2 linked regions of the Archangium violaceum genome follow. The protein of the gene in region 1 interacts with the protein of each later gene in a pairwise test. Links are inferred from orthologs where the notes say so. Each region holds a gene or a part of one and is shown in the gene's direction. Other genes may lie near its edges.

Evidence for each region. Proteins that work in one complex are often made in the same cells at the same time.
Region 2: the proteins of acpP (region 1) and JQX13_RS37485 interact in binary tests that used the Escherichia coli proteins (3 or more experiments, as listed by UniProt). The link is inferred for Archangium violaceum from one-to-one orthologs.

Annotation. Positions count from the first base shown.
Region 1 is NZ_CP069338.1:8,097,977-8,106,125, forward strand. The notes cover bases 5,201-8,139. They hold acpP (acyl carrier protein), read left to right. Parts: upstream 5,201-6,518; coding sequence 6,519-6,761; downstream 6,762-8,139. Other genes in these bases: fabD (ACP S-malonyltransferase), read left to right, coding at 5,201-5,665; fabG (3-oxoacyl-[acyl-carrier-protein] reductase), read left to right, coding at 5,667-6,413; fabF (beta-ketoacyl-ACP synthase II), read left to right, coding at 6,843-8,099. In the rest of the region: JQX13_RS34635 (ATP-binding protein), read right to left, coding at 1-883; JQX13_RS34640 (hypothetical protein), read right to left, coding at 1,131-1,418; JQX13_RS34645 (sensor histidine kinase), read right to left, coding at 1,528-1,983; rpmF (50S ribosomal protein L32), read right to left, coding at 2,167-2,355; phosphate acyltransferase PlsX, read left to right, coding at 2,608-3,672; JQX13_RS34660 (beta-ketoacyl-ACP synthase III), read left to right, coding at 3,723-4,706; more of fabD, read left to right, coding at 4,733-5,200. UniProt on the Escherichia coli protein: Carrier of the growing fatty acid chain in fatty acid biosynthesis.
Region 2 is NZ_CP069338.1:8,811,672-8,817,441, reverse strand. Bases 1-3,166 are described here. They hold JQX13_RS37485 (1-acyl-sn-glycerol-3-phosphate acyltransferase), read left to right. Parts: upstream 1-390; coding sequence 391-2,943; downstream 2,944-3,166. Other genes in these bases: JQX13_RS37480 (Ig-like domain-containing protein), read right to left, coding at 2,998-3,166; argS (arginine--tRNA ligase), read left to right, coding at 1-348. Also shown: more of JQX13_RS37480, read right to left, coding at 3,167-3,435; JQX13_RS37475 (cytochrome c3 family protein), read right to left, coding at 3,435-4,610; JQX13_RS37470 (hypothetical protein), read right to left, coding at 4,611-5,770. UniProt on the Escherichia coli protein: Catalyzes the transfer of an acyl group from acyl-ACP to glycerol-3-phosphate (G3P) to form lysophosphatidic acid (LPA). This enzyme can utilize either acyl-CoA or acyl-ACP as the fatty acyl donor.

The DNA of each region.
Region 1 (8,149 bases):
GGGACTTTCCGGTGCCGGGCTCTCCGGTGATGAACAACATCTGGCCGGCGTTCCAGCCCTCCTCGAGCTGGCGCCAGGCGGCCGCCCGGCCCGCGAGCACCGGCGGCCGCAGCACGGACAGGGGGAGCGCTGGGGCTGCGGCGGGAGGGTGGGGGAGCTGGGTGCCCTTCTCGATGTGCCGCACCAGGGCGAGGGTGTCGGGCATGGGGGTGACGTCCAGCTCGCGGGAGAGGGCGGTGCGCAGCCGCTCGAAGGCGGCGAGGGCGGCGCCGCGATCCCCCTGGAGGTAGTGCAGGCGGATGAGGTGGCGGCCGGCCTGCTCGGACTCGGGCTCCTGCTGGACCCAGGCCTGGGCCTGCATGAGCGCGGTCGTCAGATCGCCCCGCGCCATGTGGCGTTCGATCTCCGCCTCGCGCGCCTGGCGCACCCAGCCCTCCACGGCGGTACGGGCGCCGTCCAGCCACCGCGCCAGCTCGGGGCAGTCATCGAAGTCGAAGCCAGACAGCAGCTGGCCACCGCCCTCGGGGTGCACGGCCTCGAGGATGTGGGAGTGCGCGTGGCTCAGGGCGGCGGACTTCAGCCGCGCGACGTCCAGGTCCAGCTCGGGGCCGAGCTCCAGGCGCTCGGTGTCGGCCCGTACCAACTCCAGGCCACCACACGCCAGCCGCAGACGGCGCAGCAGCTGGCGCATGTTGTTGCGTGCGGTGGTGGGCGGCGAGTCAGGCCACAGCAGGCCCGTCAGGGAGGCCTTGGCCGAGGGCCCTTCCAGTCCCAGGTAGGCCAGCAACGTCGCGGCCCGCCGCTCGATCCGCACGCGTTGGCCCTCGGGCCCCTCGAGCCACGCCAACCCCAACACCCGTGCTTTCCACCCCGTCCAGGCCACCTTGGTTCTCCATCCCCATCTCCGGGCCGGCCACCGGGACGAGGGCGAACACCCTGTACCGTGTATGGACGATAATCATTTCATTTTCTATTGGGGTGGAGGGATGCCTGTCTTTTTGCTGCAATGCGGCTGAAAGATTCACCCGCCATCGTTTTGTGAGAGGACTCACTCGACGCTAGCGGTTTCTCCGTACTCGCTGCGGGAGCGTGTTGGCCGCGCGAGAGTCGTTGGACGCCGTTCAGTGGTTTCAGCTGGCCTTGGAGAGGAGCTGTTGGGCGGCCTGCGGAGGAACGATGTAGCCAGCGGAGGTGAGGATCTCCGTGACGGCATGGAGCATGGCCCCCATGGCCGGTCCAGCCTGGTTGGGCTTGACGCTCACGCCGACGCCCACCACGGGCCCGAGCGCGGTGTACTCCACCACACTGACGGAGGGGGCGGGCTGCTCCTGGATGCCGGGCACCAGCGCCACGCGCTCCTGGAGGGCGCGCATCAGCCCGTGCACGTCACTGCCGTGCAGCAGGGGCACCTTGACCATGACCCTGCGGTGGGGGTGATGGCTGAAGTTGATTCCGCGGGCCGGGTTTCCGGCGAAAGGACGCTCCCCTGACACAATGGCTGGCATGTCAGCCCATGGTGCTGACGCGTCAGCCCGGCTGGGCGCGCAAGGGCAGGCGCGCGGTGAAGGTCGTGCCCTGCTCGGCCGTGGAGCTCACGTCGATGGTGCCGCCGTGGGCCCGTAGGAGTTGGTCCACGATGAAGAGACCCAGGCCGATGCTCCGCCCGGCGTGAGCCCTCTGGCCAGGGCCCTGGGTCATGGGCTGGAAGAGCCGGGGCCGCACCTCCTCGGCGATGGGGTCTCCCTGGTTGTGGACGCTGATGAGGATGTGGTCGTCCCGACGCCTCGAGTGCACCGTCACGCGTGTCCCTTCATGCGCGTACCGCACGGCATTGGAGAGCAGGTTGGTGAGGACCTGCGCCATGCGGTCCGCGTCCCATTCGACGCGCGTGTCGTCCTGACACTCCAGGGTCGCCGCGGCGAGGCGAAGTAGGCCCTGCCACGCGAGCTGACCCTCGCGCAGCGCGTCGAACTCGTGGATCACCGCCTCCAGTAGGGAGCCCGGGCGGACGCTCCTCCAGGAGTTGGGCCAGTGCGCTCATGAGGTTCTCCAGGGAAGGAGTGGATGCTCCCGGGCCTGGGATGGAGCGCGGCCCCAAAGCAGAAAGGCCGCCCCTCGGGAGAGGGAGCGGCCTTCATGCCTTCCAGCGGTGCTGGAGTCAGTGCTTCAGGCCTGAGCGCCCGGCACCGTCTCACGGCCCTTGTAGTAGCCGCAGGCAGCACAGGCGCGGTGCGGGAGCACCGGCTCCTTGCAGTTGCCGCACTGAATCACCTGCACGGCGGTGCGCAGGTTGTTGTTGGCCGCCCGGCGGCGGTCACGACGCATCTTGGACGTACGCTTCTTGGGAACACCCACGGCTCACCTCTATATCGTCACGGCCCTGGACCCCTGGGCTTCCCCACCGGTCCCGACCGGCAAAAGCTCGGAAGGCGGCGGACCCTAGCCGCTCGGAGCGTGTGAGTCAACGCGCCTGTGCGGGGGAACGCCGTGCCCTGGTCCAACCGGGGCCGGGCCGGTCACATTCTTACGCTCCGCACCCCGGACGTGTCCACCCGCCTGCTCTCCGTGCTCCCGACCCCGGGGCGTCCATGGAAGGATGCGCCCGCGATGAGGCTCGTCCTGGATGCGATGGGGGGTGACCATGCCCCCGAGTCCCCCGTGCAGGGGGCCCTTCTGTTCGCGCGGGAGCACCCGGAGCACGAGGTGGTGCTCGTGGGGGACCTGGAGCGCTTGCGTGAGCCCCTGGCCCGGGCGGGTGGGGCCCCGGACAACGTGCGCCTCCACCCCGCCTCGGAGGTGGTGGAGATGGAGGATCACGCCATCTCCGCCATCCGCCGCAAGAAGGACTCCTCCCTGCGGGTGGGCTTCGAGCTCGTGCGCCGGGGCGAGGCGGAGGCGCTGGTATCGGCCGGGCACTCGGGGGCGGTGATGGCGGGGGCGTTGCTGGTGCTGGGCCGCATCCCCGGGGTGGAGCGTCCGGCGATCGCCACGTTGTTGCCGGCCCTCAAGGGGGGAGGGCGCTGCCTGCTGCTGGATGCCGGGGCCAACGTGGAGTGCCGGCCCGTGCACCTGGCGCAGTGGGCGGTGCTGGGCGAGGCCTACGTGCGCGCCCGCCTGGGCATCCCCCGTCCGCGGGTGGCCGTGCTCTCCAACGGAGAGGAGCCCTCCAAGGGGACGTCCCTCACCCGCGAGGCCTCCGAGCTGCTGCGCGCCTCGGACCTGGACTTCGTCGGCTACGTGGAGGGCAAGGACCTCTTTTCCGGGGATGTGGAGGTGGTGGTCACCGACGGCTTCACGGGAAATGTCGTCCTCAAGACATCCGAGGGCGTGGCGGCGGCCGTCACGGGTCTGTTGCGCTCGGCCATCGAAAGGCGTGGAGGCCTGCCGGAGAAACTGGGGGCGCTGCTGCTCAAGCCCACCTTCACCGGCCTGAAGAAGATGGTGGATTACGCGGAGTACGGCGGAGCGCCGCTGCTCGGTATCGAGGGCGTGGGCATCGTGGCCCATGGCCGCAGCTCACCTCGGGCGTTGCAGCAGGCCCTGGAAGCCGCCCTGCAGATGGCCCAGGCGGGGTTGAGCGCCGAGTTGACGCGGTGCATCGCACAATCCGCCGTCTGGCTCCCTGCAAAGCAACGGGGAAAGGGGGCGACAGAGGAGGCCCTTTCCGATTAGAGAGCGCGCCCGAGGCGTTCGTGTCCCGAGATACCCACTCGGGAGCAACCTTGGCACGAACGCAGATCATCGGAACCGGCTCGTACGCACCGGAGAAGGTCCTGACCAACGCCGACCTCGAAAAGATCGTCGACACGACGGACGAGTGGATCACCGAGCGTACCGGTATCCGCAAGCGTCGGGTGGCGGCGCCCGGAGAGACGACCAGCGACATGGCCGTGCAGGCGGCCCGGCGCGCGCTGGAGATGGCGGGAGTCCGGCCGGAGGAACTGGGGCTCATCGTGGTGGGCACAGTGACGCCGGACATGCCCATGCCCTCTTGCGCCGCGGTGGTGCAGGCCAAGCTGGGTGCGAAGAACGCCTTCGCCTTCGATGTGTCGGCGGCGTGCTCCGGCTCGCTCTATGCCCTCACCGTGGCGGACCAGTTCATCCGTACCGGCCAGGTGAAGCGCGCGCTCGTCATCGGCGCGGAGATGCTCAGCCGCACCGTCAACTGGGAGGACCGCAACACCTGCGTGCTCTTCGGGGACGCGGCGGGTGCCATGGTGATCGCCCCCACCGACGACGCGGAGCGCGGGCTGCTCTCCACGCACCTGTACACGGATGGCTCCTTCGCGGAGATCCTCTGCATTCCGGGCGGAGGCACGAGCAGGCCGCCCTGCGAGGAGATGCTGAAGGAGAAGCTGCACACGCTGCACATGAACGGCCGCGAGGTCTTCAAGTTCGCGGTGCGCGCGCTGGCGGACTCGACGCACACGGCCCTGAAGGCGAACGGGCTGCACGTGCGGGACGTGGACCATGTGATTTCACATCAGGCCAACATCCGCATCCTCGAAGCCGTGCTACAGCGGCTGGAACTGCCCGTCGATAAGTGTTGGCTCAACCTGCACGAATACGGCAATACGTCCTCCGCGTCCCTGCCCATGACGCTGGACGAGGCCAACCGGGCGGGCCGGCTGAAGCAGGGCGACGTGGTGGCGATGATGGCCATTGGCGCGGGGATGACGTGGGGCAGCGCGGTGATGCGCTGGTAGTGTCCTTCAGGGAGGGAGCAGGAAGCATGTCGAAGATCGCGTTCGTCTTCCCCGGACAGGGCAGTCAGGCTGTCGGCATGGGGAAGGACCTGTACGAGAAGTTCCCCGAGGCCCGGGCCATCTTCGAGGCGGCCGACGAGGCGCTGGGCGAGAAGTTCTCCCAGACGCTGTTCGAGGGGCCCGAGTCGGCGCTGAAGCTGACGGCCAACACGCAGCCGGCCATCCTCATGGTGTCCGTGGCGGCGCACGCCGTCTTCTCCAAGCGCGCGCCGGCGCCGGCCTTCGTGGCGGGGCACTCGCTGGGTGAGTATTCGGCGCTGGTGGCGGCGGGCGCGCTGTCGCTGGCGGACGCGGTCCGGGCGGTGCGGGCCCGCGGCACCTTCATGCAGGAGGCGGTGCCCGAGGGCGTGGGCGCCATGGCCGCGGTGTTGGGCCTGGAGCCCTCCAAGGTGAAGCAGGCGTGCGACGTGGCCGCCGAGGGCCAGGTGGTGTCGCCCGCCAACTACAACTCGCCGGAGCAGACGGTCATCGCCGGCCATGTGCAGGCGGTGGAGCGTGCCATCGCCAAGGCCAAGGAGCTGGGGGGCAAGGCGAAGCTCTTGCCGGTATCCGCTCCCTTCCACTGCGCGCTGATGGAGCCGGTGAAGCCCCGGCTGGCCGAGGTGCTGGGCAAGGTGAAGGTGTCCGCTCCGTCCGTCCCCGTGGTGACGAACGTGGAGGCGGCGCCCAACAGCGACGCGGCCCGCGTGGTGCCGCTGCTGCTGGAGCAGGTGAGCTCCTCGGTGCGCTGGGTGGAGACCATCCAGGCCCTCCAGGCGCAGGGGGTGACGCGCGTCTTCGAACTGGGCCCCGGCAAGGTGCTGAGCGGGCTCAACAAGCGCACCACCAAGGACATCGAGTCGTTCAACGTGGAAGACTCCGCGAGCCTCGAGAAGGCCCTCGCGGCACTGGGAGCGTGAGATGAGCTCGTTCAAGGACAAGGTGGTGTTGGTGACGGGCGGCTCGCGGGGTATCGGCCGCTCCATCGCCGTGGCCTTCGCGAAGCAGGGCGCGACGGTGATCATCAGCTACGCGGGTAACGAGGCCGCGGCCCAGGAGACCCTGGGGCTCATCCAGTCGGCCGGGGCCAAGGGCGAGGCGATCCGCTTCGACGTGGCGGACAGCGCCGCCTGCGCCAGCGCCGTGGAGAGCGTGGTGAAGACGCACGGCCGCCTGGATGTGCTCGTCAACAACGCGGGCGTGGCCGTCGATGGCCTGGTCATGCGCGTGAAGGACGAGGACTGGGACAAGCAGCTGGACACCAACCTCAAGGGCGCCTTCGCCCTCATCCGCGCGGCCAGCCGGCCGATGATGAAGCAGAAGGGCGGGGCCATCATCAACCTGACCTCCGTGGTGGGGGAAATGGGCAATGGTGGACAGGCCGCCTACTCGGCGTCCAAAGCGGGCCTCATCGGCTTGACGAAGTCCGTGGCCCGCGAGCTGGCCAGCCGCAACATCCGGGTGAACGCCGTCTCCCCGGGCTTCATCGGCACGGACATGACCTCCCACCTGGAGGGCGAGACGCGGGAGAAGATGCTGGCCGCCATCCCCCTGGGCCGCCTGGGCTCCCCCGAGGACGTGGCCAACGCCGTCCTCTTCCTCGCCAGCGACACCGCCGCATACATCACCGGAGAGGTCCTCAAGGTGAATGGCGGCATGTACATGTAGCCAAGGGTTGGATCGGCGCCGGGCGTGGAGTATACCGCGCCGGTCTTTACAAGGTTCCGGGGAGTATGCCGGACCGCTACGTGGTTCCTGGAGGGTTCAATACCTATGTCGACTTCTGCTATCGAGGCCAAGGTCAAGAACATCATCGCCGACCAGCTGGGCGTGGGCGAGGAGGAGATCAAGCCGGAGTCCTCCTTCATCGAGGACCTGGGCGCTGACAGCCTCGACATCGTGGAGTTGGTGATGGCGATGGAGGAGGAGTTCGAGGTCGAGATTCCCGACGAGGAGGCCGAGAACATCAAGACCGTCGGCGATGCCATCAACTACATCAACACGCACAAGAAGTAGGCATCACCTGTAGGGCCGGGAGCGCTGGTCCCCCGCCCAGCGTTCCATGGCAGCAGCAGCGCGAATTGAGTGGAGAGTCACGTGTCAAACCGACGAGTCGTCGTCACCGGGACCGGAATCATCACGGCACTGGGAACCGGCACCGAGAAGAACTGGCAGGCGATGCTCGCCGGCAAGTCTGGCATCGCGCCCATCACCCGCTTCGATACGGGGAAGATCGACACCCGCTTCGCAGGCGAGGTGAAGGACTTCCAGCCGGAGCAGTTCATCGACAAGCGCGAAGTGCGCCGGATGGACCTGTTCTCGCAGTTCGCGCTCGCCGCGGCCGAGATGGCCGTGAAGGAGAGCGGTCTGCCCATCGGGCCGGATGCGCCTCACGGCTACACGCCCGAGAAGGTGGGCGTCATCATCGGCTCCGGCATCGGTGGCATCTCCTCGCTGGAGGAGCAGCACCGCAAGGGCCTGGAGAAGGGGTTCGATCGGCTCTCGCCCTTCTTCATCATCCAGATGATCATCAACATGGCGCCGGGCCTGGTCTCCATGCGCTACGGCTGCAAGGGGCCCAACTGGGCGCCGGTGTCGGCCTGTGCCACGAGCGCGCACGCCATTGGCGAGGCGTGGAAGTCCATCCGCCTGGGTGAGACGGACGCGGTCATCGCGGGCGGCTCCGAGGCGGCGATCACCCCGCTGGGCATGGGTGGCTTCTCGGTGATGAAGGCGTTGTCCAGCCGCAACGAGGATCCGGCCACGGCCAGCCGCCCGTTCGACAAGGATCGCGACGGCTTCGTGATGGGCGAGGGCGCGGGCATCATCGTGCTCGAGGAGCTGGAGCACGCGAAGAAGCGCGGCGCCAACATCCTGGCGGAGCTGGTGGGCTACGGCGCCAACTCGGACGCGCACCACGTGACGCAGCCGGCCCCCGAGGGTGAGGGCGCGGCGCGCTGCATGCGCCTGGCGCTGCAGTCGGCGGGGATGAACCCGGAGGACGTGGGCTACATCAACGCGCACGGCACCTCGACACCGTTCAACGACGCCAACGAGACGAAGGCCATCAAGACCGTCTTCGGGGACCACGCCCGGAAGCTGGCGGTGTCGTCCACCAAGTCCATGACGGGCCACATGCTGGGCGCGGCCGGTGGAGCGGAGGCGGTGATCAGCGTGCTGACGCTGCAGCGGGGCGTGATCGCGCCGACCATCAACTACACCACGCCGGATCCGGACTGCGATCTGGACTACGTGCCGAACCAGGCGCGTGAGCAGCGCGTGGACGCGGTGATGAGCAACTCGTTCGGCTTCGGCGGCACCAACGCGGTGCTGCTGTTCAAGCGCTTCAAGTAGTACCGGGTGCAGGGCGGACCGGGAGTCGTGCCCGTGTCCGCCCCCTCTCC
Region 2 (5,770 bases), 710 kb from region 1 along the record:
ACCTGCAACATCCTGCGCCGCGGCGGCGGGGCGCCGGCCTCGTATGACGCGTCGCTGCTCACCCTGCCGGAGGAGCAGGCCGTGCTGCGCGTCATCGCCCGGCTGCCCGTGGTGGTGCAGGAGGCGGCGGATCAGGCCGAGCCGAGCTTCATCGCCCGGTGGCTGCTGGAGCTGGCCGCGGAGTTCAGCCGCTACTACACGCTGGGCAACCAGGATCGCACCAAGCGCGTCATCCTCGAGGGCAACGAGCCCCTGAAGGCGGCGCGGCTCGCGCTGACGGACGCGACGCGGGTGGCCCTGGCGGCGGGACTCGCGCTACTGGGTATCGCCACTCCCGAGAACATGTAGACGAGGTTGGACGAGGCTCTTGTGGATAAAGGGGGGCAACACATGGACACCGCATTGCTTCAAGCTGCGAATCACAGCGAGGCATTGAAGGAAGAGTTCGGCCCCATCTCCCGGGTGCTGGGGCAGCGCTACTTCGACGGGGTGCGCTTCCCCGCCGAGGCCGAGGACGAATTGCGCTCGCTCCACGCCAAGGGGTTCGTGGTGCACGTCATGCGCTCCACGGCGTGGATCAACTTCCTCTACCTGACCTGGGCCATGGTGCGCCGGGCCCTGCCCCCCGTGCGGGCCGTGGTGAACCTGCGCCCCTGGTTCACCCGCCCGTTCCGCAAGACGGCGCAGCGGGGTGACTTCGACGTGCGCTTCACCTACGCCCGGCGCCAGGGCGGCAGCGGCCTCATCTTCCTCAAGAAGACGGCCCTCCTGAGCGCCTCGGGCAAGGACATCGAGGAGAACCCCTTCCCCTCCCTCGTCTCCATGGCGCGCAAGGGGGACAAGACCGTCTACCTGGTGCCGGAGCTCTTCGTCTGGGAGAAGCGCACCTCGCGCGTCAAGCCGACCGTGCTGGATCACGTCTTCGGCAGCCCCGACGCCCCGGGCTTCCTGCACTCGATGGTGGCCTTCTTCCGCAACTACCGCCGCGCGCAGTTCCGCGTGGGCGAGCCCATCGATCTCAAGCGCTTCATCGAGGAGAACCCGCAGGACTCGGACGAGGTCATCGCGCGCAAGGTGCGCAGCGCCCTCAACCACCACCTGGCCCGCGAGACGCGCGCCGTCTTCGGGCCGCCGGTGAAGCCGCCCGAGCGCATCATCGAGGAGACGCTGCGCGACCGCACGCTGCGCAAGGCGCTGGACACGGTGGCCACCGAGAGCAACCGCCGGCCCGAGAGCGTGCTGCGCCAGGCCCGGCGCAACCTGCAGGCCATCGCCGCCAGGGCCAGCCCCACGACGCTGGCCTTCGTCTCGCCCGTGCTGGGGTGGGTGTTCAACCGCATCTACGACGGCATCGAGGTGGACGAGGCCGGGCTCAACCGCGCCCTGAAGGCGGCCAGCAAGGCCCCGCTGGTGCTGTGCCCCTCGCACAAGAGCCACGTGGACTACCTGGTGATGAGCTGGGTGCTGTGGAACCGCGGCTACGCGGTCCCCCTGGTGGCCGCCGGCGCCAACCTGTCCTTCTGGCCCCTGGGCCCCCTGCTGCGCCGCTGCGGCGCCTTCTTCCTGCGGCGCTCCTTCAAGGACGACAAGGTGTACGCCGCGACCTTCAAGGCCTACGTGAAGAAGCTCGTCCACGACGGCGTGCACCAGGAGTTCTTCCCCGAGGGCGGGCGCTCGCGCACCGGCAAGCTGCTGCAGCCCAAGCTGGGCATGTTCACCTGGCAGGTGGAGTCCGTGCTCGAGGGCGCGCGCAACGATCTCATCTTCGTGCCCGTGTCCATCGACTACGAGAAGGTCGTGGAGTCGAGCAGCTACTCGAAGGAGCTGGCCGGCGGCGAGAAGAAGCCCGAGGACATCAAGGCACTGCTGAGCACGCCCAAGGTGCTCGCGGCGCGCTACGGCCGCATCCACCTCACCTTCGACGAGCCCCTGTCGCTGGTGGCGCTGATGAAGAGCCGCGGGCTCGATCCGGCCCAGCCCATCACGGATGATCAGAAGAAGGGCCTGGTGCGCGCCCTGGGCAACCGGGTGATGTACGGCATCAGCAAGGTGTCGACGGTGACGCCCCACGCCCTGCTGAGCGGGGCCCTGCTGTCCCACCGCCGGCGCGGCATGACGAGCCGCGAGCTCACGGATCGCATCAACATCCTGCGCCGCGTCGCCGAGGAGGAGAAGGCCCCGCTGTCCACCCTGCTGAAGAACTCGCCGAGCAACCCGGAGGCGATGGGGGCCATCCAGGACGCCATGCGCACCTTCTGCTCGGACGGCATGGTGCGCACACAGAAGGCGCACGGCGAGGTCATCTACCAGGCCGAGGACCACCGCCGCGGAGAGATGTCCTTCTACAAGAACACGCTGATGAACCTGGTGGCGGCGCGCGGCCTCGTGGCCAATGCGCTGCTGGTGGGGGCTCCGGCACCGTTCGACGAGGTGAAGGCCCGTGCGCTGTGGCTCTCACGCCTCTTCAAGGTGGAGTTCATCTACCGGGTGGGCGCGAGCTTCGACACCATCTTCTCGGAGATGGTGGAGCGGCTGGTGCGGATGGGACTGGTGCTGCACCAGGGCGACACCCTGAGCGTGGCGCCAGAGCCCCATGCCCGTCCGGAGCTGGAGTTCCTGGCGGATCTGCTGCGCGACTACCTGGAGGCGTACCTGATCGCCGCCCAGACGCTGCCGGAGGTGGCGGCCGGCACGGTGCAGGATCGCAAGTCCTTCGTGAAGCAGGCGCTGGAGGTGGGACGCGCCGAGTACCACTCGGGGCGCATCACCGCGGCCGAGTCCCTGGCCAAGGTGACGCTGGAGAACGCGGTGGCCTACATGCTGGACCAGCGCTACCTCGTGGAGGAGGACAAGAAGCTGAAGCTGGGACCCGCGGCCCCCGACGTGGCGGCGACCCGGCAGTTCACCGAGGAGATCCGCCGCTACCTGCGTCACCAGGGCTGAGCCCCGCTCCCCTCTCCCCCGGGAGAGGGGCACCCGTGTGGCCCGGACTCCGGCTCAGGGCGCCGTACGGAAGGGCACCCGAACCTCTTGCCTGAGCGGGTTGCCCTCGTAGTCCGTCAGCGAGGTGCGCAGCACCAGCGTGTACGCGGTGCCCGGCTTGAAGGCCCCCGCCTCCGCCGCGCTCACCGTCACGGTGTACGGCACGTCCCCGCGCTCGAGGTTCTCGTCCGCGTCCGAGGCGGGCGGCACCGTCAGCACCAGGGGGAGCTCCGCCCTGCCCTCGAAGACCGCGATGCCCGGGCGCAGCGTGCGCACGTCCATCGTCTCGGAGAAGAGGACCTCCAGCTGGCCACTCAGGGGCAGCGTGCCTCCGGCGCTCGGCTCGGTGGACACCACGTCGGGCGGATCCGTATCGCGCTCGGCGAGGAATGGATCCCCCGGCTCCAGACACGCGGCACACCCCAGCAGCCCCACGAGCAACAACCGGCGCATCAACGGCACCCCCTCTGCTCGAGGCTCGCCTGGGTGTGGCACTTGACGCAAGCCCGATCGTTTGCCGCCGCCAACCGCTTGCACGCCGCCGCGAAGCCGTCCGGATGGGGGTTCACCTGCCGCCGCACCGAGCGCTCCGAGTGGCAGCTCATGCACGACTCCTCCCGGTGGCAGGACACGCACTGCTGGATGTCACGCGAGGCCGCGACGCCGTGGTGCTGGGGCCCGGGCACCTCGACCCACGCGCTGTAGTCCGGGTGCACCTTCACGTTGCGCGCGCGCAGCGAGCGGTCCGCGTCCATGCCCACCCCGGTGCGCTCGTGACACGCCGCGCAGAAGGACTGCGTCCGGTGACAGCTCGAGCAGCGCGAGGAGTCCTGCCGCGCCTGTGCCGGGTGCAGGGTGATGTAGTCGTTGGGGTGCACCGACAGCGGCTTCTGGAGCGCGTCATGGCACGACTGGCAGTAGCTCTCGGCGTGGCACGACATGCACGTCTGCCGATCCACCGACGCTCGGCTGCCGTGGTTGAACTCGTAGCGGGGCCCATGGTCCAGCCCCAGCGGATCCCCCTGCATCGGCCGCAGCACACCCGAGGGGAACGTGAGCTGCAACCGCCCCGAGGGCTCCGTCAGATGGCAGGTGCGGCACTCCTTCGAGGCCACGTTGCCGTTGTGGCACTCGAAACAGGTGGCCATCTTCGGGAGCTGCTGCCGCGTGGCGAGCCGCACGTCCTTCATGTCGCCATGGCATGTCGCGCACTCCACCTTCTTGTCCACGTGCACCTTGTGGTCGAAGCGCAGGTTGGCCGGCGGCAGGTCCACCTTCAGCGGCGCCAGGCGCACCGTGGGATCGAACCCCGGGTGGCACGTGTTGCAGCCCGAGGGTGGGTCCGTCTTCGCCCCCTTCTTCGCCGCCTCGATGTCGTGACAGGTCTCGCACTCCTCGTGACCCGGGAGGTTGCGATCCTTCGCCGAGCCACTCGCCCGGACGTCCTCGTGGCAGCTGACGCACTCGGCGCCCGCCGCCAGGTGCCGCGCGTGGTCGAACTTCAGGGGAATGTGCTGAGCCGGGTAGATGGCGAGGCTGCGCTCGCGAGCCGTGGCCGCCCAGGCGACTCCCGCCACCACGAGGGACAGGGCCACGAGGCCCAGGGCTGTACGGTACGGGCGCTCCATCTACAGACTCGCCTTCAGATCGAAGAGGAAGAACACCTTGGAGTCCCAGCGCGTGTACGCGTTCACGTTCTGCTCGAGCACCAGGGACACGCGCGCGGCCCGGGTCAGCATGTGGCTGGCCCACACCTGCGCGCCGAGGAAGTTGCCCGCCAGCAGCGGGTTGAAGCCATCGTCGATGCTCGCCACGGAGAGCCGCCCGTCCAGGGTGAAGCGCCCGTCCCCGAAGCCGTAGCCGGCCGTGAGATCCGCCCAGAACTGCGAGCCCCCGAAGCCCCGCCGGTACGACACGTCCAGCGCCGAGCGTAGGCGGCCCCGCTGAAACGCCGCGCCCGCCGAGCCGCCCGCCGTGTAGGACGGAGGTCCTCCAGGATCCTCCGCCCTCTTCGCCACATCGGACTCGCTGTTGAGCGCCGTGTGGTACAGGCTCCCCACACCCTGCACGTAGTAGCGCAGCGGGCCCCGCGGGAAGTAGTCCACGCGCACCCGCGCCTCGTCCCTGGGCGCGAAGGCGAACCAGTACCAGATGGAGTCCGCGGAGAAGACCGGAGACACCCTCAGCGCCTCGCCGCTCACCGCCAGCCGCTCCCCGTCCCACCGCACCTGGGCGCGAGCCTGCGCGAGCCCCATCCGCAACAGATCGAAGTCCACCCCCGCCAGCGCGCTCACCCCCGGCCCCTGCCCGTACCGCACCTCCGCCGTCGCGCGCTCGAGGTCCGTCTGCCCCTCCACCAGCGCCCGGCGGTAGCCCAGCGCGGCGGACAGGCCCGACAGGGAGCCCGGGCCCTCCAGCAGCAGCTTCCCGCCGTACATCGGCTCCAGGGCCGTCAGTGTCGGATCCGCCCCGGCCACGCCCTCCTCCAGCCGGCGCGAGTCGCTCTCCCGCGTCCCATCGGGCTGGTACACCGACGAGGACAGGAAACCGCCCCCCTTCACCCACAGCCCGCCATACACCTCGGCGCCGATTCCCAGCGGGCTCATGTAGCGCACCCGCAGGCCATCGAAGGCCAGGATGTCCCCCACGTCCACGTAGACCTGCCGCCCCAACCGGCCCTCGAGACCGTTGCCCCCGTAGCGCACGAAGGCGTGGAGCAGGTCCGCGTCCTCCGAGCGCACCCCGTCGATCCTCGCGGCCTCGCCGCGCGGCAGCCCGAAGTCCGCGA